Regions from separate parts of the Bacillus swezeyi genome, predicted to be linked through region 1. Evidence: predicted binding sites of a transcription regulator. Region 1 holds the regulator's gene; each other region holds the start of a gene.

Evidence for each region. Region 1 encodes Rex, which represses fermentation and respiration genes when NADH is low (regulators of the CRP and FNR family bind a similar motif). Its sites were predicted from a motif close to TTGTGAAATATTTCACAA; they were not measured.
Region 2: RBH91_RS11135 (nitrate/nitrite transporter) is a predicted target of Rex. The motif match lies at 8,697-8,714, and genes of this name have one in related genera.
Region 3: RBH91_RS10985 (YwiC-like family protein) is a predicted target of Rex. The motif match lies at 6,905-6,922, and genes of this name have one in related genera.

Annotation. Positions count from the first base shown of each region.
Region 1 is NZ_CP133085.1:748,237-758,956, reverse strand. Features, by position in the region: gene RBH91_RS03515 (cache domain-containing sensor histidine kinase) at 1-784, opposite strand, end outside; gene RBH91_RS03510 (contact-dependent growth inhibition system immunity protein) at 1,871-2,170, shown strand; partial or broken gene RBH91_RS22575 (peptidoglycan-binding domain-containing protein) at 2,207-2,878, opposite strand; gene groL (chaperonin GroEL) at 2,973-4,610, opposite strand; gene groES (co-chaperone GroES) at 4,661-4,945, opposite strand; gene RBH91_RS03490 (CPBP family intramembrane glutamic endopeptidase) at 5,173-5,907, shown strand; gene RBH91_RS03485 (YdiK family protein) at 5,907-6,098, shown strand; gene tatC (twin-arginine translocase subunit TatC) at 6,147-6,923, opposite strand; gene RBH91_RS03475 (twin-arginine translocase TatA/TatE family subunit) at 6,930-7,103, opposite strand; gene RBH91_RS03470 (redox-sensing transcriptional repressor Rex) at 7,143-7,787, opposite strand; gene moaC (cyclic pyranopterin monophosphate synthase MoaC) at 7,784-8,296, opposite strand; gene RBH91_RS03460 (ABC-F family ATP-binding cassette domain-containing protein) at 8,444-10,372, shown strand; gene tsaD (tRNA (adenosine(37)-N6)-threonylcarbamoyltransferase complex transferase subunit TsaD) at 10,612-10,720, opposite strand, start outside.
Region 2 is NZ_CP133085.1:2,243,298-2,254,017, forward strand. Features, by position in the region: gene RBH91_RS11110 (hemerythrin domain-containing protein) at 104-523, shown strand; gene narI (respiratory nitrate reductase subunit gamma) at 608-1,333, opposite strand; gene narJ (nitrate reductase molybdenum cofactor assembly chaperone) at 1,354-1,917, opposite strand; gene narH (nitrate reductase subunit beta) at 1,889-3,439, opposite strand; gene RBH91_RS11130 (nitrate reductase subunit alpha) at 3,429-7,112, opposite strand; gene RBH91_RS11135 (nitrate/nitrite transporter) at 7,188-8,684, opposite strand; gene RBH91_RS11140 (mannan endo-1,4-beta-mannosidase) at 9,408-10,466, opposite strand.
Region 3 is NZ_CP133085.1:2,176,345-2,187,064, reverse strand. Features, by position in the region: gene RBH91_RS11015 (hypothetical protein) at 105-245, opposite strand; gene RBH91_RS11010 (nitric-oxide reductase large subunit) at 336-2,690, opposite strand; gene RBH91_RS11005 (Crp/Fnr family transcriptional regulator) at 2,850-3,518, opposite strand; gene RBH91_RS11000 (DUF2164 domain-containing protein) at 3,571-3,810, opposite strand; gene RBH91_RS10995 (nitrate/nitrite transporter) at 4,030-5,214, shown strand; gene RBH91_RS10990 (fumarate/nitrate reduction transcriptional regulator Fnr) at 5,360-6,073, shown strand; gene RBH91_RS10985 (YwiC-like family protein) at 6,107-6,829, opposite strand; gene RBH91_RS10980 (cyclic nucleotide-binding domain-containing protein) at 6,979-7,446, shown strand; gene RBH91_RS10975 (TIGR04053 family radical SAM/SPASM domain-containing protein) at 7,556-8,659, shown strand; gene RBH91_RS10970 (DUF1858 domain-containing protein) at 8,751-8,993, shown strand; gene RBH91_RS10965 (DUF438 domain-containing protein) at 8,990-10,231, shown strand; gene RBH91_RS10960 (nitrate reductase subunit alpha) at 10,403-10,720, shown strand, end outside.

The DNA of each region.
Region 1 (10,720 bases):
TATCTTCTTCCCCAACATTTTCAGCTGTATCGATTATCTTTAGTAAATCAGGAGGAATGGGCTTACCTATAAGTGCTTGATTACTTGCATACATGACACGATGATTTGAATCTAGCAGTAATACGGACTCTTCTTCATGATGAACAATACTTTTGCATATACGTGCATATCCATCTAAATCGAAATCAATCGTAATGATTCCGAGAAATTCGTTTGAAAGCACATCTACCAATTTATGATGAATCGTCATCACCATTGTGGTATCCGCTTCTGGAATAATTGCGGCATTATTATAGTTCTCAATTCGATGCGGAGGCTCAATCATATACTTTAAGTTAGAGTGATAAAGTTTATGAATTGAATGTTCCTTTAATAAATCTGGTTGAGGTTTACGAGCACTGACCATCGTATTGTAAACAGTAAACGATTCTTTATCCTTATCAATATAAAAGCGGACCTGACGAATTTCGTTTCGCATGAGAGAAAAAGTTTCGATGCTTTTTTCAACAGCAATCGGATTAAAATAAATGGAATCTTCAAAGCCATTTTGAAAAATTCGGTATAAATCAGGAGTTCGATATAAATTATATGAAAGATTGATCTTATCATGAAAATATTGCTGCAGTTCCTCCGACAATGTCTCCATTTGATCATGACTAACTTCAAGCTCGTGCTCTTCAACACTTTTTTTCGTATATTCATAAATCAAAAAAACGGAAAAAAAATACGGCAGGATAATAAAAGTAAGCAGCATGAACAATAAACGACTTTGAATACTCTTCATTTAAAATACTCCTTTCGTGAATATGGAGTCCAAATTAACATGCCTTTTTCATAAGAGAATTAGAAAGTATGCAAATGACATATAATGAACCTCCATCAAAAGGAGTTCTATTAAAATCAGCAAATCTAAATTTGAGTATATAAAAATGTTCTTTAACGTTTAGGCATCCTTAATACTTTTTATTTAAATTTATTTGAATATGTATGTCAACATAGGACAAATAGGTTAAAAAAAAATAAAGAATTATAAAATTTCCTTGTTATAGCGCATTTTGAAAACGGTTGCCAAAACAAACGAAACCGCTGTCATCATAAGTGAAATGAATCTTAATGACTAGAAAATCATTGATTGTTACAATAATGCAGGAAAATATAATTATTTGTTGTAACAATCTAAATAAATCCCCATAAAAATATGGGTTGTTACGAAATTATGTTATTTTGGAATAGAATCAGGAATTTGTTTTTCCCGCAAAAGAGCCTTCAAAAAGAAGATTTCCAATGTCTTTTGAAGGCTTTTTTCATATCCAAAACTCGGTGATTGCCGAACCTTTAGTAGACAGCAAAACCGCAGCTGCATTTATTCCTAACAGCTAAAACAATCTTCTATGCTAAAATTTTATTCTTTTTTAATGTAATTTAAAGAGAAGCGGCATTTGCTGCTCTCTTTTCATCGCATTCCCTCACAAGATCTCAAACAGTTTTGAACATAGTTCAATTAAACGGCGAAAAGAAGGTGAATAAATGACATGCCCAAGACAAAACAAAAGGATTGTTTGTACTAGAGGGTTTTGAGTTAGTTGGTGATGGTCAGTTCTTCTAACCTTCAGTACAGGTCTTCCTCTTTTTCTTATATAGGTTTTTTATCCTGAATCTTATGATTCATTTTCATGGATGCTAAGGATTTCCCCACCAATATATTTCCACGAAACAGGAAACTCTTTCCTTATATGTCACTTTAGTATTAGAGGAGAATGCCATGAAGACCCTTGACGTTCAGGCGTTGCATCATGCAATTGACCAAACGTGGAACAATTAAAAAAGCAATCAGAAGAAATCGGCAAAGTCAAAAAAGAGGTGAATAATAATGATTGAAATAAAAATTTCTGATCCTGTCTATCAATTTCTAAGTGGGATTTTCCATCAAGACATTGAATCTCCAGAGTCAGCACTTGAAGAGTATTTAGATGAGGTATCCAAAAAGGAACAAGAAGACGATGTAATTGCTCTAACCGAATTTATGAACAGTCCGTATTCAGAAGAAGACAAGAATGATTTTATAGAGGAAGCTGCCGATGGTGTAGATTTCCTTAGTTATGAAGTATCTCCATTGATTTGGCTTAAACAAGTTACTCAAAAAATAGAAAACAATATCAAAGCTTTATAATCACTTACTAGTCCCTTGAATCCTCAGGGGCCATTTTTATTTCAATAACGATTCAAGTTTCGCTTTCGTTTTCAGCCCGTAATAACCATCTGTGCCGTTGTTTTTGGCTCCTTTGTCTGGATAGAAATAAAGAGCAGCGAGCACCTCCTGAAACTGCCGCACAGCTGTTCCTTTAATCATCAGGTTTTCCACTTTATAGATTCCGGTCGGCAACTTGTAAGATGATTTTTACCGCTTGAAGGTGACTTTTTCTCTTCAATGTCCTGAAAAGCTTTTTCGGTTGCCGGGCCATAAATGCCATCAACCGCTATTCCGGATTTCTTTTAAAGGGCTTTAACGGCTTATACAGTTTCGTTTCCGTAAGAGCCATGGGCATCGTCCCTCAGCTTGCAGCAATCAGACGTTTTTGCAACTCTTTGACTTCAGATTTGGATGAACCTTTTTTCAAGATAGTCCCTGCAGAATTTCTCGTCTTGCTTCGTGGATGTCGTTATTTTTGAAACGATTTTATTCCCGAGCAAGTTATGGACTTTTTTGCGAAATACCGCAAGCTTGCTTGAATCGCTCACTCACGGGCGGGCAATTTTTGTTTGCCACCTCCATAATGACGGATTTTGTCAGCAAATAGCGTAATGCTTATACAGATCTGCCCTCAATTTCAGCGGTATTTTGAAATGTTTCACTGTGAATCACTTTTTTAAAACACATTGCAACACCGGGCTCTGTTCGGGAATTTAAACGATTGATAGAGTAAAAAAGAAAAAACCCCTTGATTTCTCAAGGGGTTTCAGCGGCTGGGGGCTTACATCATGCCGCCCATGCCACCCATTCCGCCCATGTCAGGCATTCCTGCGCCGCCGCCTTTGTTTTCTTCAGGCTTGTCAGCGACAACTGCTTCAGTTGTCAGGAACATCGCTGCTACAGATGCTGCGTTTTGCAGAGCGTAGCGTGTCACTTTTGTCGGGTCGACGATGCCTTTGTCGATCATGTTGACCCATTCGCCAGTTGCAGCGTTGTAGCCGACACCGATTTCTTCGCCTTTCAGGCGCTCAACGATGACAGATCCTTCAAGACCGGCATTGTGCGCGATTTGGCGGATCGGCTCTTCAAGAGCGCGAAGAACGATGTTGATACCAGTCAGTTCGTCGCCTTCAGCATTAAGAGCAGCTACTTTATTGTATACATTGACAAGAGCTGTACCTCCGCCTGATACGATTCCTTCTTCTACCGCAGCGCGAGTAGAGTTCAGGGCGTCTTCGATGCGAAGCTTGCGTTCTTTCAGTTCTGTCTCAGTCGCAGCACCGACTTTGATGACAGCTACACCGCCGGCAAGTTTAGCAAGGCGCTCTTGTAATTTTTCTTTATCGAACTCAGAAGTTGTTTCTTCAACTTGAGCGCGGATTTGGTTGACGCGTGCCGCGATTTGTTCTGCATCTCCGGCGCCTTCAACGATTGTTGTGTTTTCTTTTGTGACAACGACTTTAGAAGCGCGTCCCAATTGGCCGATTTCAGTTGATTTAAGGTCTAGGCCTAAATCTTCTGTGATCACTTCTGCACCTGTCAGAATAGAGATATCTTCAAGCATCGCTTTGCGGCGGTCCCCGAATCCAGGAGCTTTAACAGCTACTGCATTGAATGTTCCGCGAAGCTTGTTGACTACAAGTGTTGCAAGAGCTTCACCTTCAACGTCTTCAGCAATCAGAAGCAACGGCTTGCCTTGTTGAACGACTTGTTCAAGCACCGGCAGGATTTCTTGAATGTTTGTGATTTTCTTATCTGTCACTAAGATGTACGGATTTTCAAGAACCGCTTCCATCTTATCAGAATCCGTCACCATGTATGGAGACGCATATCCGCGGTCGAACTGCATACCTTCAACCACTTCAAGCTCAGTCGTGAAGCCTTTGGATTCTTCGATTGTGATGACACCGTCGTTGCCGACGCGCTCCATCGCTTCTGCAATCAGGCTTCCGACTTCCTCGTCAGCCGCTGAAATCGCAGCAACCTGTGAGATGGACTCTTTGCCTTCGATTGGTTTAGAGATTTCTTTCAGGCTTTCAACCGCCACGGCAACAGCCTGCTCAATTCCTTTACGGACGCCCACAGGATTGGCTCCGGCTGTTACGTTTTTAAGACCTTCGCGAATCATCGCCTGGGCTAGAACTGTCGCTGTTGTTGTACCGTCACCGGCCACATCGTTTGTTTTGCTCGCAACTTCAGCAACAAGCTTTGCACCCATGTTTTCAAAAGCATCTTCAAGTTCGATTTCTTTCGCGATGGTTACACCGTCGTTTGTGATAAGTGGAGAACCGAATTTTTTCTCAAGAACGACGTTGCGTCCTTTAGGTCCCAAAGTTACCTTTACTGCATCCGCCAATGCATCTACACCGCGCAGCATTGAACGGCGGGCTTCTTCGCTAAACTTAATATCTTTTGCCATGTTATTCAAACCTCCTCAGGATTGTGTAAAGATTTGATTTTATTTATGTCTTAGCCGATAACAGCTAAAATGTCGCTTTCACGCAAGATTAAGTAATCAGTACCTTCATACTTCACTTCGGTACCTGCATATTTTGAGAAGATGATGCGGTCGCCTGTTTTAACTTCTAATGCAACGCGCTCTCCGCTCTCTAATACACGGCCTGAACCGGCAGCAACCACTTTACCCTCTTGGGGTTTTTCTTTTGCGGAGTCAGGAAGTACGATTCCGCTAGCAGTTTTTTCTTCAGACTCAACGAGCTCAATGACAACGCGATCACCTAATGGCTTTAACAATGAAACAACCTCCTCAATATTTTCATATGTAATTTTAGCACTCGCATCTGTTGAGTGCTAACACAATTATTATAATAAAGAATCTCCCAGGCAATTTCAAGTGATAAGATTAAAATTTTTTGCGCTTACATTTTTTAATGCTCATCCTTATCGCCCTATAATTTAAAAAGAGGTGTGTTACAATAAACATAGTCTGTATTACATTTTAGAAAAGGAGTACATACGGCTTGAGAAAACAATATTGGTTTATTATTTTGACATATGTCCTCATGCAGTTGTCGGCTGCTGTCGGCCTTCCCCTGCTGTACTTTTTGGGCGTGGGAAGAGGCATGGCGCCCGCCGAAGCAAAGCTTACACTGACAGGCGTGTGGTCGGTCATCGCCTTTCCCCTCTGCCTTGTCATCGTGCTGCTGATCCTGAGGACGGTGCCGAAAACAACGCTTCGCAACGGTTCGAAAGCATCTGTTGGAGCATCTATCGGATGGGCTGTCGGCGGTGTTTTTCTTGCCCTGTTTGCCCAATCGATTGCCGCTTCGATCGAAATGAACTTGTTCGGGGTCAACCCGGAATCGGAAAATACACAGCGCATCATGGAAATCATCAGCACATTGCCGCTGATGATGTTTGTCTCTTCTGTGTTCGGTCCGATCCTTGAGGAAATCATTTTCAGAAAGATTATATTCGGCGCGATCTACGAAAAAACTAATTTTTTCATCGCCGCTCTCTTTAGTTCCGTGATCTTCTCGGTTGTCCATATGGATTTCTCACACCTTTTAATCTACACGGCAATGGGATTCACATTCGCCTTTTTATACGTCAGGACAAACCGGATTATCGTTCCCATTTTCGCCCATGTCGCCATGAATACGCTTGTTGTCTTGCTGCAGACTTTCCGAGGGCCGATTGAAGAATATTTGGAGCGATTGGAGAAATTGCAGTTGATTATTGGAGGATTTTTATGATGAGAAGCCCTAAGTTTTGGGGATTGATTTATTTGTTGACAGGCGTGCTGTTTACATATCTGGCAGCTACCTCACCGGGAAACATGTGGTCTTTTTACACCATTCTTCTGATGCTTTTCGCTGCCTATAATATCAGCATTTCCTTTAAAATGTTCGCCTTGTCGAGCAAACTGAAACGAAAAGATCAATAACCCTGTACTGATAGAAAAGAGCCATTCTCGGAATATGAGGATGGCTCTTTATTTGATTTGGTCTTTTAAAAACGCTTGATTTTCCTCTTGGATAACTGTTTTTTGCGCCTGCCTGTAAGATATTCTGGAAATCACGATACTGACCTCATATAGGAATAATAAAGGCACTGAAACCATTAAATGAGACAAAAGCTCGGGCGGTGTGATGAGCGCCGCAATGACAAACAAAACAAAGTAAGCATACTTTCTGATCTTTGCCAAAAACATGGGCGTCACCAGTCCGAGCCTTGTAATAAACATGATGACCACAGGCATCTGAAACAATAAGCCGAAAGGAAGCGTTAATTGCAGCAGAAACTGAAAATACTCATGTACTCCGATGACTTGATTTACATGCAAATCATCGGAGATTCTCGTCATAAAATCAACGACAAACGGAAATAAAATAAAGTAAGAAAAGGCAATGCCGCCTAAAAAGAGTATGATCGATACCGGAATATAGCTGAGCGTCACTTTGCGTTCTTTCTTATACAGCCCCGGGCTGATAAAAGCCCACAGCTGATATAAAATAAGCGGCGAAGTCAAGACAGCGCCGATAATGAAGGCGAACTGCACATACACAAATAAAGGGTCTGTCAGCTTGAACGCATTAAGCGTCAGCCGTTTCGCCTCATCCGTCTGCTGCAGATAAATGATCAACGGCTTTGCCAAAAAAAAGCCTGCTGCAACAAAAACGGCAAAAAAGAAAAAAATGATCACGAACCGTTTTCGAAGTTCTGTGATATGTTCTACCAGCGACATTTCTTTTCCCTTCATAAATGTCATCCTATCCTACTGATCTTCTTTCTTTTTATCGGAATCGTCATCTGCTAACCCTTTTGTTGCATTTTTAAATTCCCGCAACGTATTTCCCGCCGCTTTTCCAAGCTCGGGAAGTTTTTTCGGGCCGAAAATCAAAAGCGCCACCACGACGATTAAAATAAAGCTTCCAGGACCGATCGGCATAAAGCCTGCCCCCTTTCCTTTATTTTTAAGTTTCCCGTTTTACTTTTCATTCATTGAATAATGTTTCAGAAAATACACGAGTGACTGAAGTTCAACCGCCAAATCTATATGATGAATCCGAATGTGTTCCGGCACATTCAAACGAGCCGGCGTAAAATTAAGAATGCCTTTAATGCCCAGCGCAACAAGCCTGTCTGTAATGGATTGCGCGGCTTGGGCCGGAACCGTCAAAATGGCGACGGGTATATCATCTGTCATATGCTCTTCAAGCTTGTTTAAGTCATAGACGGGAACACCGCCAACTTCCGTCCCGATTTTGTGCTCATTGATATCAAAAGCCATTGCAATTTTAGTATTATTGTTTTTGATAAAATTGTAATGGAGAAAGGCTGTCCCTAAATTTCCCACGCCAATGAGCGTTACGTTTGTCATTTCATCCTGATCAAGCGTCTTTCTGAAAAAGGACAGCAGATAATTGACATTGTAGCCGTACCCTTTTTTACCGAGCGCGCCAAAGTACGAAAAATCCCTGCGGATTGTCGCGGAATCGACCTTTACGGCATCGCTCAGTTCTGCGGATGATACACGCTGTTTCCCGGATGCATGAAGGTTTTTTAAAAAACGATAATATAACGGCAGCCGCTTCGCTGTCGCTTGCGGAATTTTTGAATGATCCATGTTCATAAGCGATCCTCCATGTCTACATCAGCTTTTTCCCTTTTATAGTCACCGTTTTTTCCGCCTGTCTTTTCTGCAAGACAGGTCGGGCCTATCACCATTCCCTTATCCGCCGCTTTACACATGTCATAGACGGTAAGCGCACATACGGAAGCAGAAGTTAACGCTTCCATTTCCACACCTGTGCTCCCTTTTGTCTTGACTTTAGACTGAATGTGCAAAATGCTTTTCTGTTCTTTTTCCTCCCATTGAAAGGCAATATCGACTCCCTTGAGGGCAATCGGATGGCACATCGGGATGATAACTGATGTTTGTTTTGCAGCCATGATGCCGGCCACTTGCGCCACTGCCAAAACATCGCCTTTTCCCATTTCTTGATTCTTGATTTTTTCATGCACGTCTCTGTTCATTGACACGCTTGAAATGGCCACAGCAGTGCGGACTGAAGCTCCCTTTTCACTTATATCAACCATCTTGGCTCTGCCTTGTTCATTAAAGTGTGTAAATTCATTCATGATCATAACTCTCCTTATAACGATCATACACTATTTTCTTCGTTCTGTCTTTTTCTTTTGGTTAAAATCTTCCAGACCCCGCTTAATTGTTTGCTGACTGCTATCTGATAGGCTACACTTAAACTAGCAAACAAGAGGTGAAATATCATGATGATCTTACAAGTCAATCAGCTCTCAAAATCATTTGGAGCCGATTCTATTTTAACGAATATAAAGCTGGAAGTCAGATCACGGGATCGGATTGCAATCGTCGGACGCAACGGTGCCGGAAAATCTACTTTTTTAAAAATTATTGCCGGACGGCTGTCTTATGAAGAAGGAGAAATCATCAAGCCGAAGGATTTGACGATGGGCTATCTTGATCAGCATTCAGGGCTTGATTCCAAGCTGACAATTAAAGAAGAGCTCCTGTCGGTATTTGATTTTCTGAAAAAGATGGAAAAAGAGATGCGTTCAATAGAAGAACAAATGGCGCACGCTGATCCAGACAAGCTGGAATCCTTAATGAAAACATATGACAGACTGCAGCAGGAGTTTAAAGACAAAGGCGGCTATCAATATGAAGCTGAAGTCAGATCAGTGATGCACGGGCTTGGATTTGCCGGATTTGACGACTCGGCCCGCGTACAGGACTTGAGCGGAGGGCAAAAAACAAGGCTTGCTCTCGGAAAAATGCTTCTGACAAAGCCGGATCTGCTCATTCTCGATGAACCGACAAACCACCTGGACATCGACACGCTGACATGGCTGGAGCAATATTTGCAAAACTACAGCGGAGCGATTTTAATCGTCTCCCATGACAGGTACTTTCTCGATAAAGTTGTCAACCAGGTTTATGAGATTTCCCGATCCCAAAGCAAAAAATACAGCGGAAACTACAGCTCTTATCTTAAAATGAAGGCGGAACAACTTGAAAAAGAAACGAAGCTTTATGAAAAGCAGCAGGACGAAATCGCCAAGCTGCAGGACTTCGTCGACCGCAATTTAGCCAGGGCTTCAACGACAAAGCGCGCGCAGAGCAGAAGAAAACAGCTTGAACGAATGGAAGTCATGGACAAACCATTGGGAGATGAAAAGTCGGCGTCCTTCCGCTTTGACATTGCAAGACAAAGCGGAAACGATGTGCTCCGGGTTGAGGATTTGACGATCAGCTATCAGGATCAGCCCCCGCTCCTCCGCTCATTGGCTTTTCATATTGCGCGCGGGGAAAGCGTGGCGCTCGTCGGCCCGAACGGAATCGGCAAATCCACTCTGTTAAAAACGCTGGTTCAGAAGCTGAAGCCTGTAACGGGATCGATTTCGACAGGCTCACATGTCTCCATCGGCTATTATGACCAGGAACAGACTGAGCTGACCTCGTCAAAACGCGTGCTTGACGAACTTTGGGACGACTATCCGGAAATGAATGAGAAAGATATCCGAACCTGTCTCGGCAACTTTCTGTTCTCTGGAGATGATGTGTTAAAGCCGGTACACGCTTTAAGCGGCGGAGAGAAAGCACGGCTCGCACTTGCGAAACTGATGCTTCAAAAAGGCAATTTTCTCATTCTTGATGAGCCGACAAACCATCTCGATTTAGACAGCAAGGAAGTATTGGAAAACGCTTTGATCGAATATCCGGGAACGATTTTATTTGTCTCTCATGACCGCTATTTTATCAACCGCATCGCAACAAAAGTATTTGAACTTTCTCCTGAAAGAGTCGAAGAATATTTAGGGGACTACGATTATTATACAGAAAAAAAAGCACAGCAGCTGGAGCTTGAAGAATTGGAAAAACAACAAGCGGAAGAGCGGAATCAATCTGTATCAGAAAAGGCGGGAACAAAACGCAGCTATGAAGAAGAAAAAGAGTGGAAAAGAAAAGAACGCCAGCGTCAGCGCCGCATAGAAGAAATCGAAACAAGAATTACGGCCATCGAAGGTAAAATTGAACAGAACGAAGAGCTTCTTTGCGAACCGGATATCTTTCAAGACCATGAAAAAGTCCAGGATATCCACGCCGAAAATGAAGAATTGAATGATGAGCTCGAACAGCTATTATCAGAATGGGAAGCACTTTCTACAAATGAATAAATCCAAAAACCGCTTCTGGAATGAAGCGGTTTTTTGTCCACAAAACAAACCCTTTGTTAAAAACAAAGAAAGCGTTTTACCCACATTATCCACAAAAATATAATGTTTATACACAATGTTAACAGGTAAAAAAGCTCTATAGAACAAGCTTTAAAATATTATACACAGGCCTGTGGATACATGTTAATAATATGTTAGTAACATGTATTTCGTAAAAAAACCCCACTTTTTGTGAGGTTCTAATAGGAAGTCAGTTCTAAGCCGGGCTGGCCGTTCATATCATATCTTCCCCTGATGCCTTTTTCAAAAGCGACGGTCCCTGCAGCTGCAATCATCGCCGCATTATCT
Region 2 (10,720 bases), 1.5 Mb from region 1:
GTGAGATAAACATGCAAAACTTGTTTGAAAATTATAATATCTGTTCATACTGAATATGAAATGCTGCAAAAACATCTTGAAATTTGAAAAGGAGGATTACTTTATGTCAGGCCCATCTTTAAATAAATTAGATGCTCATAGATCCATCCATGATGGTGCCGTAACTGAAGGAAGAGATTTAATGGAAGTATTAGAACGGGTATACGGTGAAAAACATAAAAAACACGCCATTATTGCAGCTCGTGCTCTCCTGGATCATTGGGAAACTCGTACAATTTCACATGCGGACTCAGAAGAAGAGGGTTTATACAAAAGAAAGCTCGAAGAAAATCCGGATATCTCACATACACTGAGTATGCTTAAACGCGACCATGACTTGCTTCGAATTCTTGTAAAAGAGATTAAAGAACGGCTAGATGAACAAGGAGTAAATGATGATGTGATCGATCGGTTTAAAGCGATATATGTTCTGGTTCAAATACATAATCGGGATGAAGAATCCTACTTGCTAGATCATCATTAACCATTTTGGGGACCGTTATATCAGATGGGGACTACATTCAATTCAGCCACTCTGGATTCACGCCGAAGTGGCTTTTTGAGATGATCATGATTCATTTTTCCGTTCCATGTATTTCAGCCCTTTTTTCGGATTCATTTTTCTATAAACGATATACTTTCGTGACAGGTATTCCAAAGGCAAACTCCATACATGAACTAACCTCGTATAAGGCCAAACAGCAAATAATACAAACGCTGACAAAATATGAAGTTGAAACCCCGGCGGTGCATTCATCACTAAATATGGAGAGGGCTGAAAGCTTAAAATTCCTCTGAACCACGGACCTATGGTTGCCCGATAATCAAATTCTCCTCCTGTGGCTGTAAAGCCGACAGTATTGGTAAATCCAACGACGGTCACAACACCGATTAACAGCAATACATAAAGATCTTTCTTTGAGCTGTTTCTCCTTACCCTTTTGCTTTTAAGGCGGCGCACTGTCAACAATGCACCTCCAACAACCATCATGACTCCGGCAGCTCCTCCGAACCATATTGCGCCAAAATGATACATATGTTCAGTTACTCCGATAACATCATAAAATCCTTTAGGTATCAGCACCCCTGCCACATGTCCGAAAAACACAAAAATGACGCCGTAATGAAACAGTGTACTCCCCCACTTCAATAATTGATCTTTTTGGATAAATTCGCTTGATTGGGCAGACCATCCGAATTGATCTGTATTATAACGATGGATATGGCCGACAACAAAAATAGTCAACGATAAATAAGGGATGATCACCCATAAGAAATAATCTAATTCTGTCATAACGATCCCTCCAAATTGATTTAACCCGCATGATGATTCAGGTCGTTTTCATGAGGCGGCAAATATGTTGCAAAGGCTGCTAAACAAGCTTTTAATAAAAAGCCATACGGATTATCCTCTTTTTCAAGCTCTGTCAGTAATTGATCAATTGCTTTTTTGTGAATGAAAAACACTTTTTGAACAAAGTCTTTATCAGCCATAGATGCAAACTCTAAGATAAGCGGTAAGTAGTCCGGCAGTTCATCATTTTTAATGTAGAATCCGGCTTTTGCAAACTCCATTTTTAATTTAACAAAAGCTAATCCGCGCTCCCTGTTCTCTCCAAACCTTCCATGAGTTAAATAAAGCGTTTTTGGTTCACTGAAGTCAAACCACTGAACATAATTCTCACACAATACTTTATAAGCGTTTTCATTCACATAGGTCATAAACTGCCGGAGACAATGATTCATTCCTTTGTTCTCAATGGCATTAACCATTTGATTCACTTCTTCTGATTCGGTCCATTCTTTATCTGGATATCTCAAGAATAAGGAACAAAGTTTAAACACTAGTCTATCTTCTTCCATCCATTGCTTTTCCATTTAGATCACTCCAATATTCTTCACTGAATGCGTATAAGTCTTCATATTTTTCAGTGCCCAAACTGCAGCCTGAGCAGCCTTCCATAAACTCGTAACCCGCAGAGCCTTGGCCGGCATACATATTCCCAGCCTCTTCCCGATGAGCTTTCGGAATGACGTAACGATCATTATATTTAGCTATGGCGGATAATTCATACAATTCTACAGCTGTTTCTTCAGTTAAACCGGCATCTTTGAGTATGGTGTTATTAAACGGTTGCTTAAGGTTTACACTTCTCATATAACTTCTCATGGCAACCATCTTCTTTAACACCCGTTCAATTACTTTTGTATCACCGGCTGTCATCAGGTTTGCAAGGTACTGGATTGGAATTCTAAATTGCTTGATTGTCGGAAAGATGATACCAGGGTCTAATGTATCAATTTGACCGCTGAACGTGTTGGTGATAGGGCTTAATGGCGGAATGTACCATACCATTGGCAAGGTTCTGTATTCCGGATGTAAAGGAAGTGCAACCTTATGTTCCACGGCAAGCTTATATACGGGTGATGCTTGGGCTGCTTCTATCCAATCTTCCGGAATTCCATCTTTTTTTGCCTGTCTTACGACTTCTGGATCATGTGGATTTAAAAAAATATTCAAGTGTGATTCATATAAATCCTGTGGATTTTTAACAGATGCCGCCTCTTCTATTTTATCTGCGTCATATAGGACGATACCGATGTAGCGCAAACGGCCGACGCAAGTCTCAGAGCAAACCGTTGGCTGGCCATTTTCAATACGCGGAAAGCAAAACGTGCACTTTTCAGCTTTATTCGTCTTCCAGTTAAAATAAACTTTTTTATACGGACAGCCTGACATGCAAAAACGCCAGCTTCGACATGCGTCCTCATCAACAAGAACGATACCGTCTTCATCACGTTTGTAAATGGCACCAGATGGACAAGAAGAAAGACATGACGGATTGATGCAGTGTTCACAAATTCTTGGTAAATACATCATAAAGGCTTGTTCATACTCTTGAATGACCTGTTCATCAACATTGTGCATATTCGGGTCTTTTTGACCTGTTTCATAAACACCTGCAAGATCGTCTTCCCAGTTTGGCCCCCATTTTAAATCGATGTATTCACCAGTAAGCTGGGAGATAGGCCTTGCCACAGGCTGATGTTTTTTCTGGGGACTCTTTATTAAATTTTCGTAATCATAGGTCCAAGGCTCATAATAATCATCAATATGAGTTAAATCAGGGTTGTAAAAGATATTGAACAGCTTTTTGGCGCGACCGCCGGCTTTCAGTTCGATTTTCCCGTTTTTTAACGCCCAGCCTCCTCGGTGGGTGTCTTGATTTTCCCATTCCCTCGGGTATCCGACACCCGGTTTTGTTTCAACGTTGTTCCACCACATATACTCGGCACCTGTACGATTCGTCCATGTATTATTACAGGTCACGCTGCATGTGTGGCAGCCAATACATTTATCAAGGTTCATCACCATTCCAAATTGCGCTTTAATCTTCAAGCCAATCCACCTCGTTTCGTTCTAATTTACGAATGACGACTTGTTCATCTCTTTGGTTGCCTGTTGGTCCATAGTAATTAAATCCGTAGCTAAGCTGGGCGTATCCTCCAATCATTTGTGTCGGCTTGACGTGAATTCTTGTCGGACTATTAAAAGTCCCCCCGCGATCGTTTGTAATTGTTGAGCCCGGAACATTAATCGTTCTGTCCTGCACATGATACATAAAAGCTACGCCTCTCGGTAATCGATGACTGACAACAGCCCTTGCGACAACAACCCCATTGCGGTTGTACATTTCAAGCCAGTCATTATCTCGTATGCCCACAGTCTCCGCATCTTTGTTATTCATCCATACATGCGGTCCGCCCCGGAACAGCGTAAGCATTGGCAATGTGTCATAATATGTGCTGTGGTAAGACCATTTAAAATGCGGCGTTAAATAGCGCAGTTTTATTTCTTGTTTTGTTGATGCAGGCTGACCATCCTTATCATAGAAAGCAGCTTTTCTTAAAGGGGCTTTAAATGTCGGCAGATCTTCCCCAAATTCCTGCATGATTTCATGGTCGAGGAAAAAATGCTGCCTGCCCGTTAAGGTTCGAAATGGAATAAGCCGCTCTATATTTGTCGTAAAAGGTGAGTAACGGCGATTACCGGTTTCCGTCCCGCTATAAACCGGAGATGATAAAACCTTTCTAGGCTGAGCTGAAATTTCGTCAAAGGAAATATGCTCTTCAGCCCGTTCGATGGCCAGGTCTTTTAATTTCTGCCCTGTTTTCTTTTCCAATGTATCCCAAGCTTTCATCGCAAGTGAACCGTTTGTTGTACTGGATAACGTTAAAATAGCCTCCGCGGCATTTCGGTCTGCTGAGATGTCGGGACAATCTTTATATTCCTTTGTACTTTTTGCCGTGCCTAATATATCTTTTAATTCGTCATACTCCTCTTTAGCATCCCAGCTTAGTCCCTTCGCTCCGATTTTTTCTCTTATATTCGGTCCCAGCGCAATGAATTTATCGTATACTTTGGTAAACTCCCTTTCTACGACATGAATGAGCGGGAAATTCTCTCCGGGAACAGGTTCGCTTCCATCCTTTTTCCAATCGGGAATCAATCCCAACGCCTGCGACGTCTCATCTGAAGTATCATGAAGAAGCGGCGTAGCCACAATATCTTTTATTGTCTCTGGAAGATACTTTTCCGCTAAAGTTTGAAATGTTTTGGCCAATTTTTTGAATGTGTCCCAATCAGACCGGCTTTCCCACGGCGGTGTAATCGCTGGATTGAAAGGATGAATAAAAGGGTGCATATCGGTCGAGCTGATATCATACTTTTCATACCAAGTTGCAGCAGGCAAGACAATATCTGAGTACAATCCTGTACCGGACATCCTGAAATCCATATTAATTAATAAATCGAGCTTGCCTTCTTGTGCATCCGATTTTGCATCAACCTCTTCTGTGCTTAAGGAATGATCTTGATCTCCTAGAATGCCGGAATGTGTACCGAGCAGGTGTTTTAGGAAATATTCATGACCTTTTGCTGAACTTCCAATTAAATTGGCCCGCCATACAAATAAGGTTTTCGGAAAATTAACCGGATTACTTGGCTCTTCAATCGCAAATTTCATTTGCCCATTCTTGATTTGATCAACAACATACTTCACGGCTTCATCGGGATTAGCTGCTTTCGCCTCCTCGTATAAGGTAATCGAATTTTTATTAAACTGCGGATAGGAAGGCAGCCATCCTAATCTTGCGGCCAGTACATTGTAATCTCCAAGGTGATGATATCGAGGTTTTTCTACCAGCGGTGAAATTAAGTCTGAAGATTTTTGGTCTTCATACCGCCACTGCTCTGTCACGAAATAAAAGAAAGATGTTCCATTTTGTAAACGCGGCGGACCTCCCCAGTCACGGGCCATCGCGATCGTTTGCCATCCTTCAAGGGGCCGTACTTTTTCCTGCCCGACGTAATGCGCCCAGCCCCCGCCGTTTACTCCCTGTGAGCCAGTTAATAAAACCAGATTAAGAATCGCCCGGTAAATGGTGTCAGAATGATACCAATGATTAATGCCCGAACCCATTATGATCATCGACCGGCCTTTGCTATCAACCGCATTTTGAGCGAATTCTCTTGCAATTTGAGCGACTAGCTTGCGGTCAACACCTGTCATTTGTTCTTGCCACGCAGGTGTGTATGGTTTTGGATCATCATAATCTTTTGGATAATCGCCAGGTAAACCGCGATTCACGCCTGTTTGCGCCAGCATGAGATCAAATACGGTTGTGACATAAACGGATTCACCATTTTGCCCAATTTCTTTAACAGGTACTCCCCGTGCAATAATTTGCTTTTGCTCTTGGCCAAAGTAAGGAAACTGCAGCAATAAAGTTTTGTCTTCTATTCCTAGAAAAGAGAGGGCAGGATCAAGATCTCCTAGCTGATTTTCTGTATCCTTCAAGTGCAGATTCCACTCTCCTCCTTCTGACCAGCGATGGCCGATGGTTCCATTAGGTGCGGCGTATTGATTAGAATTTTGGTCGAACACGACGGTTTTCCATTCCGCCTTGTTTACATTCATTCCCAGATCGCTCGCACGCAAAAATCGGTCTGTTTTGTAGTGGCTGCCATGCTTCTTTAATGTAATGAGAAAAGGCAAATCAGTATATTTCTTGACGTAATCTTCGAAATAGGGCGTTTTTTGATCGACATAAAATTCTTTGAGAACGACATGGGTCATCGCCATCGCCAACGCAGAATCCATGCCGGGACTGACGTTTAACCAATGATCGGCAAACTTAACAAACTCAGCATAATCCGGACTAATAGAAACCACCTTCGTTCCGTTATATCTGGCCTCTACGTAGAAATGTGCATCAGGTGTTCTCGTTTGCGGCAAATTAGAACCCCATACTAATATGTAGCTGGAGTTATACCAATCAGAGCTTTCAGGAACATCTGTCTGTTCGCCCCATACCTGCGGTGATGCCGGCGGAAGGTCGGCATACCAATCATAAAAGCTGAGTAATGGCGCGCCGATTAAGTTTAGAAACCTGGCACCGCCCGCATAACTGACCATGGACATTGCCGGAATAGGGGAAAAACCTACAATACGATCCGGACCATACTTTTTAATAGTAAAAATCAATTGAGAAGCAATCATCATGTTGACTTCGTCCCAGTTTGCCCTGACAAATCCGCCTTTACCTCGAGCTGATTTATATGTCTTTTGCATGTCTGGGTTCTCAGAAATCATTTGCCATGCGTCAACGGGGTCGTTCGTTTTTCGCATGGCTTCCTTCCATACCTTTAACAGCGCACTTCTCACATATGGATAACGAACACGTATAGGGCTGTATGTATACCATGAAAAACTTGCACCGCGCGGACATCCTCTCGGCTCATATTCAGGCATATTCGGACCGGTCGTCGGATAGTCGGTTTGTTGTGTTTCCCATGTAATAATGCCGTCTTTTACATGGACTTTCCAGCTGCAAGAACCGGTGCAATTCACGCCATGAGTGGTGCGAACTACTTTATCATGCTGCCATCTTCTGCGGTAGTATTTTTCAGACTCGCGGTCTGCAGCGGATAACGTGCTATGATTGTTTAAATCAGCGGTACGTCCAAAAAAAGTCATCTTTTTGAGTAATGGGGATATTTTTTTCTTCATGGCTATACTCCCTTTCAGATTGCTTTGCTTTTTTGGTAATGTCTGATTGAAGTCCTATGAAAAACAATGCTTGTTTTACGTTTTTTGTGAAACATCGCTAAAGATTGCTGCATAATACATGACTTCGCCGGCATCACTCTTGACTGCACTGATTGTTAACCATTCGCGGTATTCTTCGCCGTTTTTACGCTTGTTCCAAATTTCGCCCTGCCAATATCCGTTTTTCTCGAGCTCATCCCACATCGCTTTGTAAAAACTGTTGTCATGTTTTCCAGACCTTAAGAGCCGCGGGGTTTTGCCGACAGCTTCTTCTTTTTTAAATCCTGTGACGGCAGTAAATGCAGGATTTACTTTTTGGATAACGCCTTTAGTATCCGTAACCATTACCCCTTGGCCGGTGCTTTCAACGATGTTGTCCGCCAGCCTGAGTTTGTCCGAATAAAACATCCAGATCACGATAATTAAGCTTGCTAAAGCAAATTCAGATAACGCCATGAAACCAATCGCATAATGACCTGTCAGCTGATTGACCATTGTTAAAATAAGAGGCGGAAAAAAACCTCCCAATCCTCCCATGGCGGCAACAATTCCGTTCACAATGCCTCCTTGTTTTGAAAAATAAAGAGGCACCAGTTTGAACACGGTTCCATTCCCGATTCCCGAACACACCGCTACTGTTAAAACGCCCACGGTGTATAATGCGATCGTTGGAGAAAAAGACAGGAGTACACCAGAAAACGTTAAACCTGAAAATACAATGATCAGAACTTTAAACGGATTGAATTTATCCCCGAGCCACCCGCCCAAAGGGCGAAATAATGTGCAAATCGTGATAAACCCCGCTGTACGCAGCCCCGCATCTACTTCGCTAAGCTTAAATTGAGTCACTAAAAAATTAGGAAGATATACGGTAAACGCAACAAATGAACCGAATGTTATAAAATAAAAAAGACTAAGAAACCATAGCTTTTCCTCTCGATAAACATCGATGATTTGTTCCTTTAAAGCTGTTTTCACTTTCGACTCATGTTTATCTCCTAATAAGAAATTAAGAGCAGCCAATATGATAAGCGGAATGAGAAAAAGTCTGACAGTAGCTTCCCACCCAAATTGATTTGCAAGAATGGGCGCGCCAAATGAAGTCAGCGCTGTTCCAATATTTCCGGCTCCATATATCCCATTGACAAATCCATGCCGATCTTTTGGGTAATACTTTGGCAAAGAAGTAACACCGACTGAAAAAATGGCTCCGCCGATACCTAAAAAAAGTCCGGCTATTAATAAGTCGGCAAAAGAATCGGCAAGGCTTAAATAATAGACGGGCAGTATCAAAAATAAGAGGCTTATGAGAAAAATCCGCCTGGCACCGAACCGATTCGTCCAGTAACCTATCGGAACACGAAGAACAGACCCCAATATGACCGGAATTGCAGTCACCCATGATAATTGCCCTGACGAAAGCGAGATATCTTGTTTGATATAAGTCATTAATGATGAAATCATGACCCATACCATAAACCCCACAATTAAGCTGAATGTTTGAAGAGGCAGCTGAATTTTTGTTGGCTTCATTTCGGAGGCCCTTTCTTAAAATTTTCACGTTACCTCCATCATCCCCAAATCATTGCCAGTTATGCATTTTTTCTGCATGCTTGTCAGTTTATTCTTCTTCTAAAATAGCGATCGGGTTAAACACTTCATAATGAATGTTGTTTTTCGGAACACCCCATTTTTTCAGCGCATTGTTAATAGCTTTCATAAAGGAAATCGGACCGCAAAAATAAAAATCAGCATCCTTGTCTGGGTTCTAGTTTAATGCCGATTGCCCGATGTTTTTGAGTGATTCTTTTGATGACGGGATTTAAAGCTTCTAAATGATCAATATGTTCACCGGCGGCATAAACGGAATATGCCAGAGCTTCCTGTTGAATGCCGCGATTTTGATTGGGTTAATTAAATAAATGAAGCAATTCAGGGGCTTTTGAAAATCATAATTTGTAAAAATGTTTACCGATTTAGATAACTGTGATCCTTTAAAATGAGGGCAGTCGATTTCACAATTTGGATTGTTTTCTCATCAAGCACAATATTCCCTCCTTTTTTTGTTTAGGGTGATTTTTTAAATTCGATTTATGCAGAGCATGACAAAATCCTAAAACGGTTTGAAGAGAAACGGGGTAATGCAAGCGTGTAGCGCGCCCTCTCATAAAGTAAGAAGCAGAAACCGCAAGATACTTATTGCGGTTTCTGCTTGATTGCTGGATGGATATAAAGTTTCTGTTTCAACCACTTTGTTTATTCCACAATCGGCGTTAATGAATCACCGTTCCATATTTCGCCCTTATTCAGCGTCCAGCTATTATGATAGAGGTTATATGCTCCCTTGTTCGCGGCAGGGCTCCACCCTTCATCCCAGGCCAGGAAGTAAGTGGTTTTCGGATATTTTTGTATAATGGCATTGATAAATGAAGAGTAGTCTAAACTTCCGTTTGTCGTTTGCGGTCCGACTTCGGTGAAAGCAAACGGTTTATTTAATGATGTTAATTGGTCGTACCCCTGAATGGAATACGGGTCATTAAAGTAGGCGTCCAATCCGACAATATCAACATATGAAGAGCCCGGATAAAAATCGGTTTTAAAGTCTCGGTTGGCATCCGGTGCGTACACCCATAACAAATTGTCCAATCCTCTTGTATGTGTCATATAGTGATAGATTTTTGTGTAAAGCTGTTTGTATAAACTGATCCTCTGGCTGTCTTTTTGATTATATTCTGTGAGTCCCCACCAGAACCATTCCCCATTCATTTCGTGAAGAGGTCTGAAAAGAACGGGAACACCTTCGTTCTCCAGCTGTTCCAGTCCGTCAGCGACTTTGCTCAGCATGGCTTCGAGCCGTTTACCTTCTGCTGTCGATGAATTTAATATATTTTGATATTGGCTGTTTGAAATCGGTGTTTTAAAATGGCCTGTTGTGTATGCGGGGTTTGCCAGATGTAAACTGATTTGAGGTATCCCGCCGTTCTTCCAGTATGAAATTAAATCACTGTTGCAGCTATAGTCAATGGTATCGGCTATATTTGCCGGTTCAAGCCATCCTCTTGCATAATCACAGCCGTAAATCGCAGGCAGCTGTCCCGTTGCATTTTTGATTCTGTCGGCTTCTGTCATTGAAAATGTATCAAGGCTGTATCCTCCGAATGCGCCTGACATCACTCGGTTTTCCGACCTGTTTGGCAGATGGGCGAGCCAGTTCATGACGGCTTTTGTTGTAGGCTGGGCTTTAGGATTGACCGGAGATACAGTATGCGCGTAGATGGTCTGTGAGCCGGAAAAAATAAACAGCAATGCAAACATGAAGCAGACTGTACTTTTTTTCACTTTGATAAAACCTCCTGTTTGAAAAACGTTGAGCAGCATAAAAAATGAATAGGACATTGCTTAACGGTCGCTTTTTTGTGCATCACCTCCTTTAGGGGCATTCTTACCGTTATGGCGCCTTTATTGCTGCATCATTAAATCATTGGAAAAACAGGCGCCCTAAAATAAAGCGTTTACATTTAAAATTGAAAGTATAGACATTTAAATTTATTCTTCATAACATATAAAAA
Region 3 (10,720 bases), 1.4 Mb from region 1:
AATACCGAGGGGACATGATCAAAATCAGCAAAGGAGGGCACGAATAACCCGGTTTCCAGCTTCACTCGCTGCCGGGTAATCAGTTTTCATCTATCCTTAAATACTTAACGGCCGAATTTAATAAAAAATGCGGGTTCACGTTCTTCTCCTTCCATAAATACAAACATTCTCGGCTGATAGACGCGTTGTTTGAACTCATCATCATTCAGCTCGCTGAAAATCATAAATTGCTTCAGAAACGTCACTTCATCCTTATGTCATGTCATAGTCGCCGCTGCCTTTTCTTCCACCACTATAAAGACAGAGGACTTTCTAAATCCCCTGTCCTTTTTCATCTAATCGTCTAAAGCAATATCTTTGACAGGCAGCGCTTCTCCTTCTTTATGCGTCGGTTTGCGGAGATGGAACAATGCCTTGATGCTGAAAATCAACAGCAGCACAATGCCAACTAAAAAGATGGTATCGGGAACAGCCCGCCATGTAAGCAGCGACTGGACCACATCCTGCTGCAAAAATTCAGGCGCCCTTGAGCTCCAATAGCCCTCTTCAAACGCTTTTTTCAATTGAAGAAAACCGACTGGAAGCAAGTTGATAAAGACCATTCCAAACAAGCCGATATTCAGCGTCCAGCATGCTATTTTCAGCAATTTGTCATTCCAAGCGCGAGGCTTGACGATATTGCGCAATGTGTACAGCCATACGGCAATGGCGAACATGCCGTAAACCCCCATCATCGCTCCGTGGCCATGGGCAGGCGTTAAAAACTGGCCGTGCTCAAAATAGCTGACAGCAGGCAAGTTGATTAAAAAGCCCAATACGCCTGCACCGACAAGATTCCAAATGGCCGTTGAAATCAAAAACCAAAATGTTGATTTATATGGGAAGTAATGTCCCCCATCCCTCATCATCTTGTATTGTTCATATGCTTCCAGCACAAGCAGGGTTAGCGGAATAACTTCAAGACAGGAGAAAACCGAACCGAGCCCGATCCATATTTCAGATGATCCATTATAATAGTAATGGTGGCCGATTCCGATCACACCGCTTCCCAAAAGCAATATCAGCTGAAAATAGAGCGCTCTGACGGTCGATTTTTTCGTCACTAAATTCATTTGCACCAATAAAAAGCCGATAACAACGACGGCAAACACTTCAAAGATCCCCTCCACCCATAAGTGGATGATCCACCACCGCCAAAAATCGGACATCGTGATGCTTGTACCAGGGTTGAACATAAAGGCGGCTCCGTAAAACAGCGGAATGGCGATGGATGAATAAAACAGCAAATGAATTAAACCGCCTTTATCGGTTTCTTTTTTGAGGCCGCGTTTAATGCCCCTGAATACGATAAACAGCCAAATCAGCATACCCAGCGCAAGAATGATCTGCCAGAAGCGGCCGAGTTCAATATATTCCATTCCTTGATGACCGAATAAAAACCAATTGTTCCCTAAATATCCTTTTGCACCGAGCCATTCGCCGGCGATCGAGCCTCCGACAAGAAAGATCAGCGCCCAGAAGAGAATATCGACGAACAAGCCTTGTTTTTTCGGCTCCCTGCCTCCGACGAGCGGCGCCGCAAAAATTCCCATGCCGAGCCATGACGTCGCAATCCAAAAGATCGCAAGCTGCAGGTGGTATCCTTTTGCAATGCTAAAAGGAAGCAGGTCCCTGATCCAATCGATTCCAAAAAAGCTGTCGGGTTCGATATAATAGTGGGCGAGCAGAGCCCCGAGCATGGCCTGAACAAAGAACAGCAGCGAAACAACGGCGAAATATTTTCCCGTTTTAACTTGAGACGCCGTCAGCGGCTGCTTCTCCAAATTAAATACCGGAAACTTCCCGTCTTCATAAGCCTCCTTCATTCCCAGCTTGTAGCGGTAAAACACGAATAATATAATGCCGACAAACAAAATGAGAATCGTGACGCTGGCGCCGCTCCACCAAACCGCGGCAAATGACATTGTATTGCCGGCCTCTTCATCATACGGCCAGTTGTTTGTATAGGTAATGTCATCCCCAGGTCTTAACGTGCTGGACAGCCATGCCGTCCAAAAGATGAAGTCAGAAACCTGTGTGATCTGGTCCTCGTTCGTGACCCATGCCCTGTTATGGTCAGGCATATGGCTTTCCTTGATCAGCCCCGGTTCAAGCCCCCATCCGTCTCCCTTTGTAAACACTTCGCGGTAATGGGCGCGGACTTGATGTAAGCCATATACCTGGGCCTGTGTCAGTTGCAGTTTGTCCGACCCTTTATCATAACGGTTTTTTCTCATTTCGCGAATCACTTGATTCCGGATCACATTTTGCTTTTCTTCCGAAAGGTTATTAAAGCTTTCGCCATACTGCTTGTCCGCTTTAAAGCTCTGCATCCCCTCTGTATAGACTTTCAGCGCTTCTGCTGTATAATCAGGCCCCATGTAAGATCCGTGGCCCAAAATAGTCCCGTAATCCATTAAGGCATATTTTTGAAAGACTGCCTGTCCGCCCTTGATTGACGATTTTGTCATCAGCACTTCGCCGTTTGGATCTGACACTTCAAGCGGTCTTGGCGCAAGTCCCTTAAAAATCCAATAGCCCCCTAATAACAGCACCGAAAAACTTGCAATCAGCGTAAAGACAAGAACAGATTTCAAGAAGCCATTCTTTGTCGTCTTCTTCTCTGGTACCGTCTCCCTTTGAACTTCCATCATGGTTCACTCCTTTCTTATTTGCATGTCCTAAGATACTGGATATGCAGTACAGCAGTTGTGAACCAGATCACTTTAAAGATGGCAGATTTGTGAATTCAATAAAAAAATCAGGCTCCCCTCTTTCAATGGAAAGCCTGATATACTGGCGGAAGGCGCTCAATTGCAGCCGTTCAGCCAATCCGCATCATGGATTAAAATACCGCTCCTGTCGGCTGTAAGCAGTTTTTTCTTTTTCATTTCATTTAGCGTGCGGTTGATCGTTTCCCTTGACGTTCCGACCATATTCGCAAAGTCCTGATTGGTAATGGGAAGGTTAATATAGACGCCTGTTCCTTTTTGAACCCCGTGTTCAGCCGCCAGTTTCCTTAAAGCGTGGGTCAGCCGGTGCTGGACGTCTTTTGAAATAAACCCTTGAATACGCTCTTGCAGATCAAGGATTTTTTTTCCCATGATTTTCATCACTTTAATCGTCATTTCCGGATATGTCATGAGCAGTTCATTAAAGTCGTCAACGCGGATGACGATTAATTCGGTTTCCTGAACCGCTTCAGCTGTTGCCGGGTATGGGGAGCCGTCAAAAAAGCCGACATGCGGAAACATGTCTCCGCTTTGCAGAAGAGAAATGACTTGTTCATTGCCGTCTTCATCAATCTTATACGCCTTCACAAGCCCGGATTTGATGAAAAATACAGCCTCCCGCTCTTCCCCTTCCATAAACACAAACATTCTGGGCTGGTATCTCCGCTTTATCGCGATCTCTTCAATTTGTTTAAACTCTTCATCATTCAAGCTGCTGAAAATCAGAAACTGTTTCAGAAATTCCATCTAAACCTTCAATCCCTTCGGCAAAAAGACTGTTTTTTAGGCGGCCAGCCTGTCAAAGACGCCTTTCAAGGGCAAAAAGCTCCTCTTCAATAGCTGCCGCTTTTTCTTCTACCACCTTGCGGCTGTCTTTTAGCGCCTGATTGTAAAAGTAAGGGCCGAGCTTTTCCTTTATAAATTCAAACGTCTGAATCGCCGCAATATCTCCGACCTCTTCTCCCCTCTCTTCAAGATAAAAGCGTTTGATCTCGCTCATGACGGCCTGTTTTTCTTCCTGTGTCAGCTGTAAAAGCACGAAACGCACTCCCTTTTTATTTTTATGATAAACGAAAATGCTCATAAATGGACGATATATTTTTTTATGGGTCTAACATTTTCTTTACATTACCGCTATTAAACATGAATCAGCCCGATTACCGTGTGATGTTGTTCACAATGTTTTTAAAAGACTTTTTGTAAGATAAACGTGCTGATTGATCATTTTATTTTTCCCTTTGAAAGGAGCAAAGCCGTAATGGTAAATCGTCAAAAAATGCAATTACCACTACAATCATTCAGTTTAGTGGCAGGATTTATGGTTTGGGTGCTGGTTTCATCTTTAATGCCTCATATTAAGCAGGATATCTCCCTGACCGAAAGTGAGATTTCCCTTGTTACTGCTATCCCGGTCATCCTTGGATCACTGCTTCGGATTCCGCTTGGGTACTATACGAACAAATTTGGGGCAAGAATGACGTTTATGATCAGTTTTTTGTTACTCCTGTTCCCGATTTTTTGGATCAGCACGGCTGATTCATTATCCGATTTAGTCGTCGGCGGATTTTTCCTCGGGATCAGCGGAGCGGTCTTTTCCATCGGGGTGACATCACTGCCAAAGTATTACCCTAAAGAAAAACATGGTTTTGTCAATGGTATTTATGGAGCCGGAAACATCGGAACGGCGATTACCACTTTTGCCGCTCCCGTGATCGCCAAAACCGCAGGATGGGCGAATACGGTCCGGATGTATCTGATCTTAGTCGCCGTATTTTTTTTGCTGAACTTTTTATTTGGAGATAAGAAAGAAACAAGGGTTGCAATTTCTGTAAAAGATCAAATCAAAGCCGTCTATCAAAATCAAAAACTATGGTTTTTAAGTTTATTTTACTTTATCACATTCGGCTCTTTTGTAGCTTTCACAGTCTATCTTCCGAACTTTCTTGTGAATCACTTCGGGCTCGATCCCGTTGATTCAGGGCTCAGAACCGCCGGCTTCATCGCTGTTGCCACATTTCTCAGACCTGTCGGCGGCTGGCTCGCGGATAAGTTCAATCCGCTGAAGCTCTTAATGTATGTATTTGCGGGGTGCACATTATCAGGCATTTTATTGGCCTTTTCTCCAAGCCTCACTCTTTACGGATTCGGCGTTTTGACGGTTGCCGTATGCGCCGGAATCGGAAATGGTGTCGTCTTTAAGCTTGTGCCGCTTTATTTCTCAAAACAGGCTGGCATTGTCAATGGGATCGTTTCAGCAATGGGCGGTTTAGGCGGTTTCTTCCCGCCTCTGATCTTATCAAGCGTTTATCAGACGACAGGCCATTATGCGATTGGGTTTATGGCGCTTTCGGAAGCAGCGCTTGCCAGCTTTGTCATTGTCGTCTGGATGTATTTTCAGGAAATGAGCAAAACAGCATCGAAAACAAATGCCCGCAATTTATAAAACCGTCCAGCAGCAAAATGACCTGAGATCAATGATCTCAGGTTATTTTTAGGTCTTTTGTCATTCGTTCACAAGATTGTTATTTTTGAAAGATCACTCAGGCTTATTTAACGTTACAATAGAACTGCAAAAGGGGTGACGCTCAATGAATATGCCTGTTCGAAAATCTGACACAGATCTGCTCTCAGTCGATCTGCATCATTTGTTGGAATCGATCAGCACCAAAAGAAAAATCCGGCAGGATACTTACCTATTTCAAGAAGGTATGGATGCAGAGGAACTTTATCTCATTCAGTCAGGACTCGTCCAAATCGGAAAATTAACGTCGGATGGAAAAGAACTGACGCTTAGAATGTGCAAAAAAAATGATATTGTCGGAGAGCTGACGCTTTTTTCTGATGAAGCGAAATATATGCTGAGCGCTAAAGTCCTCTCAGATGGCGAAGTGTTAGTTATCAATAAAGAAAAACTCGAAAAAGAACTGATTCAAAATGGAGCCTTAACCTTTGAATTCATGAAATGGATAAGCACTCATTTACGAAAGATCCAATCAAAAATCCGCGACCTTCTTCTCAATGGGAAAAAGGGGGCGCTCTACTCCACCCTGATCCGCCTTGCAAACAGCTACGGCGTTGCGCGAAGCGACGGGATACTTATTAATATTGTTCTGACCAATCAGGATCTGGCGAAATTTTGTGCTGCCGCAAGAGAGAGCATCAACCGCATGCTGAGCGATCTCCGGAAAAACGGTGTGATTTCGATTGAGGATTCCGGAAAAATCGTGATCCATCAGCTCAGCTATTTAAAACGGGAGATTGACTGTGAAAATTGTCCGGTCATCATATGCAACATTGACTAAAACAAACAAGGACAGTGAACATTGTCCTTGTTTTTATATTGTAAGCAAAAACACGCTGACCACCGCCATAAAGACACAGGCATTCACCAATTCAAGGATGCCTATTTTCTTCACCGACAGTTTCCTCCCGTATAAAAGCAGCGCCCTGATGCTGCTCGGAATAAAACCGAGAACCGCCCATCCGGCCCCAAACACCACTGATAAAAACGGCAAAATCACATGATAGCCCCATGAATACCATTTAAACCGCTTATTTTTCTTTTCACGGATCATCGATTTCACATAAAAGGCGCTGCCGACGAAAAACAGGATGGATTGAGTAAAAACGAACCATGCCCAGCCGTCCAGCGTTCCGGCCCCTGTCCAATAGCTGGCAAGCCCGCCCGCACTGAACACGATGATCGCCGCGATATCATTCAACAGCGCCCTGTCGTTATTTTTCCTTGCATAATAAAGATTGATGAGAAACATCGGAAACAGCGACAATCCGAGCAACACGAGCCCGGGCTCCATCAGAACGGAGGCAAGCAACAAGGAGACGGCCGGAATGCTGTAGGCCACTGCCCATTTTTGATAATATGCGATATTTTTCTTTTTCGCGATCATCGTCAAAGGAAAAGCCGCAAGGTAAAGAAACAGCCAGCCGACAAACAGCGGAATATGCCGCAAATGCGCTCCCCCGCCGACCATACCGAGCAGAAAAGGAATCACAAGCATCGCCCAAGCGCCGTGCTGTTTCGGTATCAACACTTTCATCACACATCCTCCCTTCTTTTCTATTACATTATAAAAATTTTATCTCGATTACCAAGTGACATTTTGCATAGCGAGATGTGAATTTTATCACTGCCATTTATAGCCTATCACTCTATACTGGAGCTAACATATAAGAAGGAGGAAGTTCTATGAATCGGTTTGACTATTTATTATTTCTGAAAAATCTTCCGATGTTTCTTGGGGTGCCCCTTCCCATCATTAAAAAGCTGCTGAAAAACGGAAAGGTGATTGATATCGTCTCATCGCACCCTCCTCGGTCGTTTCTTCATTCACAAGCCGTTTATTTTGTTTTGAAAGGTGAAGTGCATTTTACAGATAGAAGGCTTCCAGAAGAATCACGCACCATCGCCGAATGGGAAAAAGGCGATGTTTTTCCCATTGACCAAAAGGGAGAACCGTTTTTATCTCCGTTTATTTCAGTAAAAACTGCCGCAGAAACAGCCGTTCTTGAAATTCCATTTAACATATTTAAAAAAATGATGACCTACAATGAGCAATTGCAGTTGAATTTTCTCATTCTTCTCCAGCAAAATTTATATTTTTCCTATCAGCTATTTTTACGTTATCTCCATTCCTCCTCAGAAAACGAAGATTGAGAAGGGTCCCTTCCCTTCTCCCCCATTTCAAATGTGATCTACTTAACTTTTTTTCATCTTCATTTCCGATATGATACACATAATTGCTTAAGGAAAGGACAGATCAAACATGATACAGTGTGATTTTCAGGAAGCTCCATTTATCGTCATTTGGGAACTGACAAGGGCGTGTGAACTGAAATGCCTTCACTGCCGGGCATCAGCTCAAAACACTCGAGACCCGCGGGAGCTCTCGCTTAAAGAAGGGAAAGCTTTAATCGATCAAATTTATTCAATGAACAACCCCCTCTTGGTGCTGACCGGAGGCGATCCATTAATGAGAGAAGACGTGTTCGAAATCATTGAGTATGCCGTCCAAAAAGGCGTTCGGGTATCAATGACGCCGAGTGCAACCCCGAATGTGACGAAGGAAGCCATCAAAACCGCCAAAGATATCGGCTTATCGCGCTGGGCTTTCAGCTTAGACGGACCGAACCGCGAGATCCATGATCATTTTAGAGGAACAGACGGCTCTTTTGATTTAACGATGAAAGCGATTCGATATATCCATGAGTTCAATTTGCCCCTGCAGATCAACACCGTCATCTCAACTTACAATATCGATTATTTGGATGAAATGGCCAAGCTGATTGAACAATTAAATTGTGTGCTGTGGAGTGTGTTTTTCCTCGTTCCGACCGGCCGCGCCAAACGAGACGACATGATTTCCCCTGTAGATCATGAAAAAACATTTCTTTGGCTCAGCCGCTTAGCCAAAGAGGCGCCCTTTGATATCAAAACAACTGCAGCCCAGCACTATAGACGGGTCGTCATCCAGCAAAAAATGCGGGAAACGAAAGAACCCCACATGCAAATCCGCTATGAGCACGCTTTACAAAAAGGCAAAATTGATGCGATCGGCGGATTGGGCCGCGCACCGAAAGGCGTCAATGACGGAAATGGATTTATGTTTATCTCCCACATCGGTGATGTGTATCCAAGCGGGCTGCTGCCTGTTAAAGTAGGAAACATCCGTGATCAGCCACTGGCAGAAATTTACCGTGAGTCGCCGATTTTCAAGGATTTGCGAAACCCGGACGGATTCAAAGGAAAATGCGGTGTCTGCGAATTCCGCCATGTCTGCGGGGGATCACGCTCACGGGCCTATGCTCTGACAGGCGATTATTTGGCCAGCGATCCAAGCTGCATCTATATTCCGAAAGCTTTGCGCTAGAGCATTGTGATCTGTATCACAATTTTCCGACCGCACCTGTCGTATTGTTAAACATGAGAATGATCATCAATTTCAAAGGATGTGATCCCTTCTGAATAAAAAACTAGATTTGAACGATTCTGTTTACGAACTTTGCACATTGCATCCTGAATTAAAAACCTTGATGAAGGACATCGGCTTTGAAAACATTACAAAGCCCGGCATGCTTGAAACAGCCGGGCGCATCATGACAATACCAAAAGGCGCGAGGATGAAGCAAATTGAATTGACGCTTGTGTTAGACATATTAAAAAAGCACGGATTTGACCCCGTTTGGAAAGGAGACAAACAATGAGCGAATTCATCAACAACCGGGAAGTACATCAAGACATGTCAAACGAACGAAAACAGCAGCTGAAAGAGATCATCATCGACCTCCATAAAGGAAAATCTCTCGATGAGGTAAAAAAGCGCTTCAAACAAGGTTTTGGTTCTGTCAATGCCGAGGAAATCGCCCAATTGGAACAAGCTTTAATGCAGGAAGAGGGCATCACACCTGAAGAAATCCAAAAGCTTTGCACTGTTCATGCATCCGTCTTCAAAGGTTCGATTGAAGACATTCACCGAACTGAAGCTGATCAGCAGCCCGGCCACCCGGTTCATACGTTCATAAAAGAAAATAAAGAGATTGATCTCCTTTTAAACTTTAAAATTCAGCTTCATCTCGATCGCTTTGTAAAGGAAGACGATACAGAAAACATTCTTAAGCTGATCGGAGATTTAAATTTGCTTGCAGATGTTGACAAGCATTACAGCAGAAAAGAGAATCTCCTCTTTCCCTACTTGGAAAAGTACGGAATCACAGGGCCCAGCCAGGTGATGTGGGCAGTTGACGATTTTATCCGCAAAAGCATCAAAGAAGTCAAGCGTTTATTAGAAGATTACACACCTGACAAAAAAGATGAAGTCATTCGCGAGCTCGGCTTTATCATTAAGGAAGGCACAGAGATGATCTACAAGGAAGAGAATATTCTCCTGCCGATGGCCCTCCGCACATTGACTGAAGATGAATGGCTGAAAATAGCAGCTGAAAGCGATGAAATCGGATATTGCCTGACAGCGCCTGAAGCCGTCTGGCAACCGGAACGCCTTCATCTCAAAACAAATGAAGAGACGGCTCACGGATATATCAAGCTCCCTACCGGAATTCTATCTGTATCACAGCTTGAACAAATGTTGAATCATCTTCCCGTTGACATCACCTTCATTGATGAAAACGATGTTGTGCGCTACTTCTCCCACGGCAAAGAACGGATTTTCGCGAGAACAAAAGCCGTGATCGGCCGCACCGTCCAAAACTGCCATCCGCCGGCAAGCGTTCATATCGTCAACAAACTTCTCGAGGATTTTAAATCGGGTAAAAAAGATGTCGAGGATTTTTGGATCAAGTTCAAAGATAAATATGTTTTCATCCGCTACTTTGCTGTGCGCGATGAAGACAGCCATTACATCGGCACATTGGAATTCACCCAGAATATCGCCCCGATCCAGGAGATTGCCGGGGAAAAAAGGATTTTAAATTCCAGTGAATGAAACGAGCGGCAGCCTGCTTTCTTTTAAAAGAGCAGGCTGTTTTTTTATCCGCTTCCCCGAAAATGTGACAAATTAGTGAAATAAGCCGAGATTGTGACAAAGTTAACAAGGTCCTGTTTCTCCTCCGTATATAGTGAGGGTAGCAGCATTGACAAAAGGAGTGAAACAGCAATGAAAAAAAAGAACACGAGTCCGATTTTCAGGAGATTAAACTATTTCTCTCCTATTGAACATCATTCTAACCAACACAGCCAAACCACTTATGAAGACCGTGATTGGGAAAACGTATACAGAAATAGATGGCAGCATGATAAAGTGATCCGTTCAACTCACGGGGTGAACTGTACCGGGTCTTGCAGCTGGAATATCTACGTCAAAAACGGGATCGTCACTTGGGAAGGACAGCGCCTTGACTACCCTTCAACAGGTCCTGATATGCCTGACTTTGAGCCCCGCGGCTGTCCGCGCGGAGCCAGCTTTTCCTGGTAT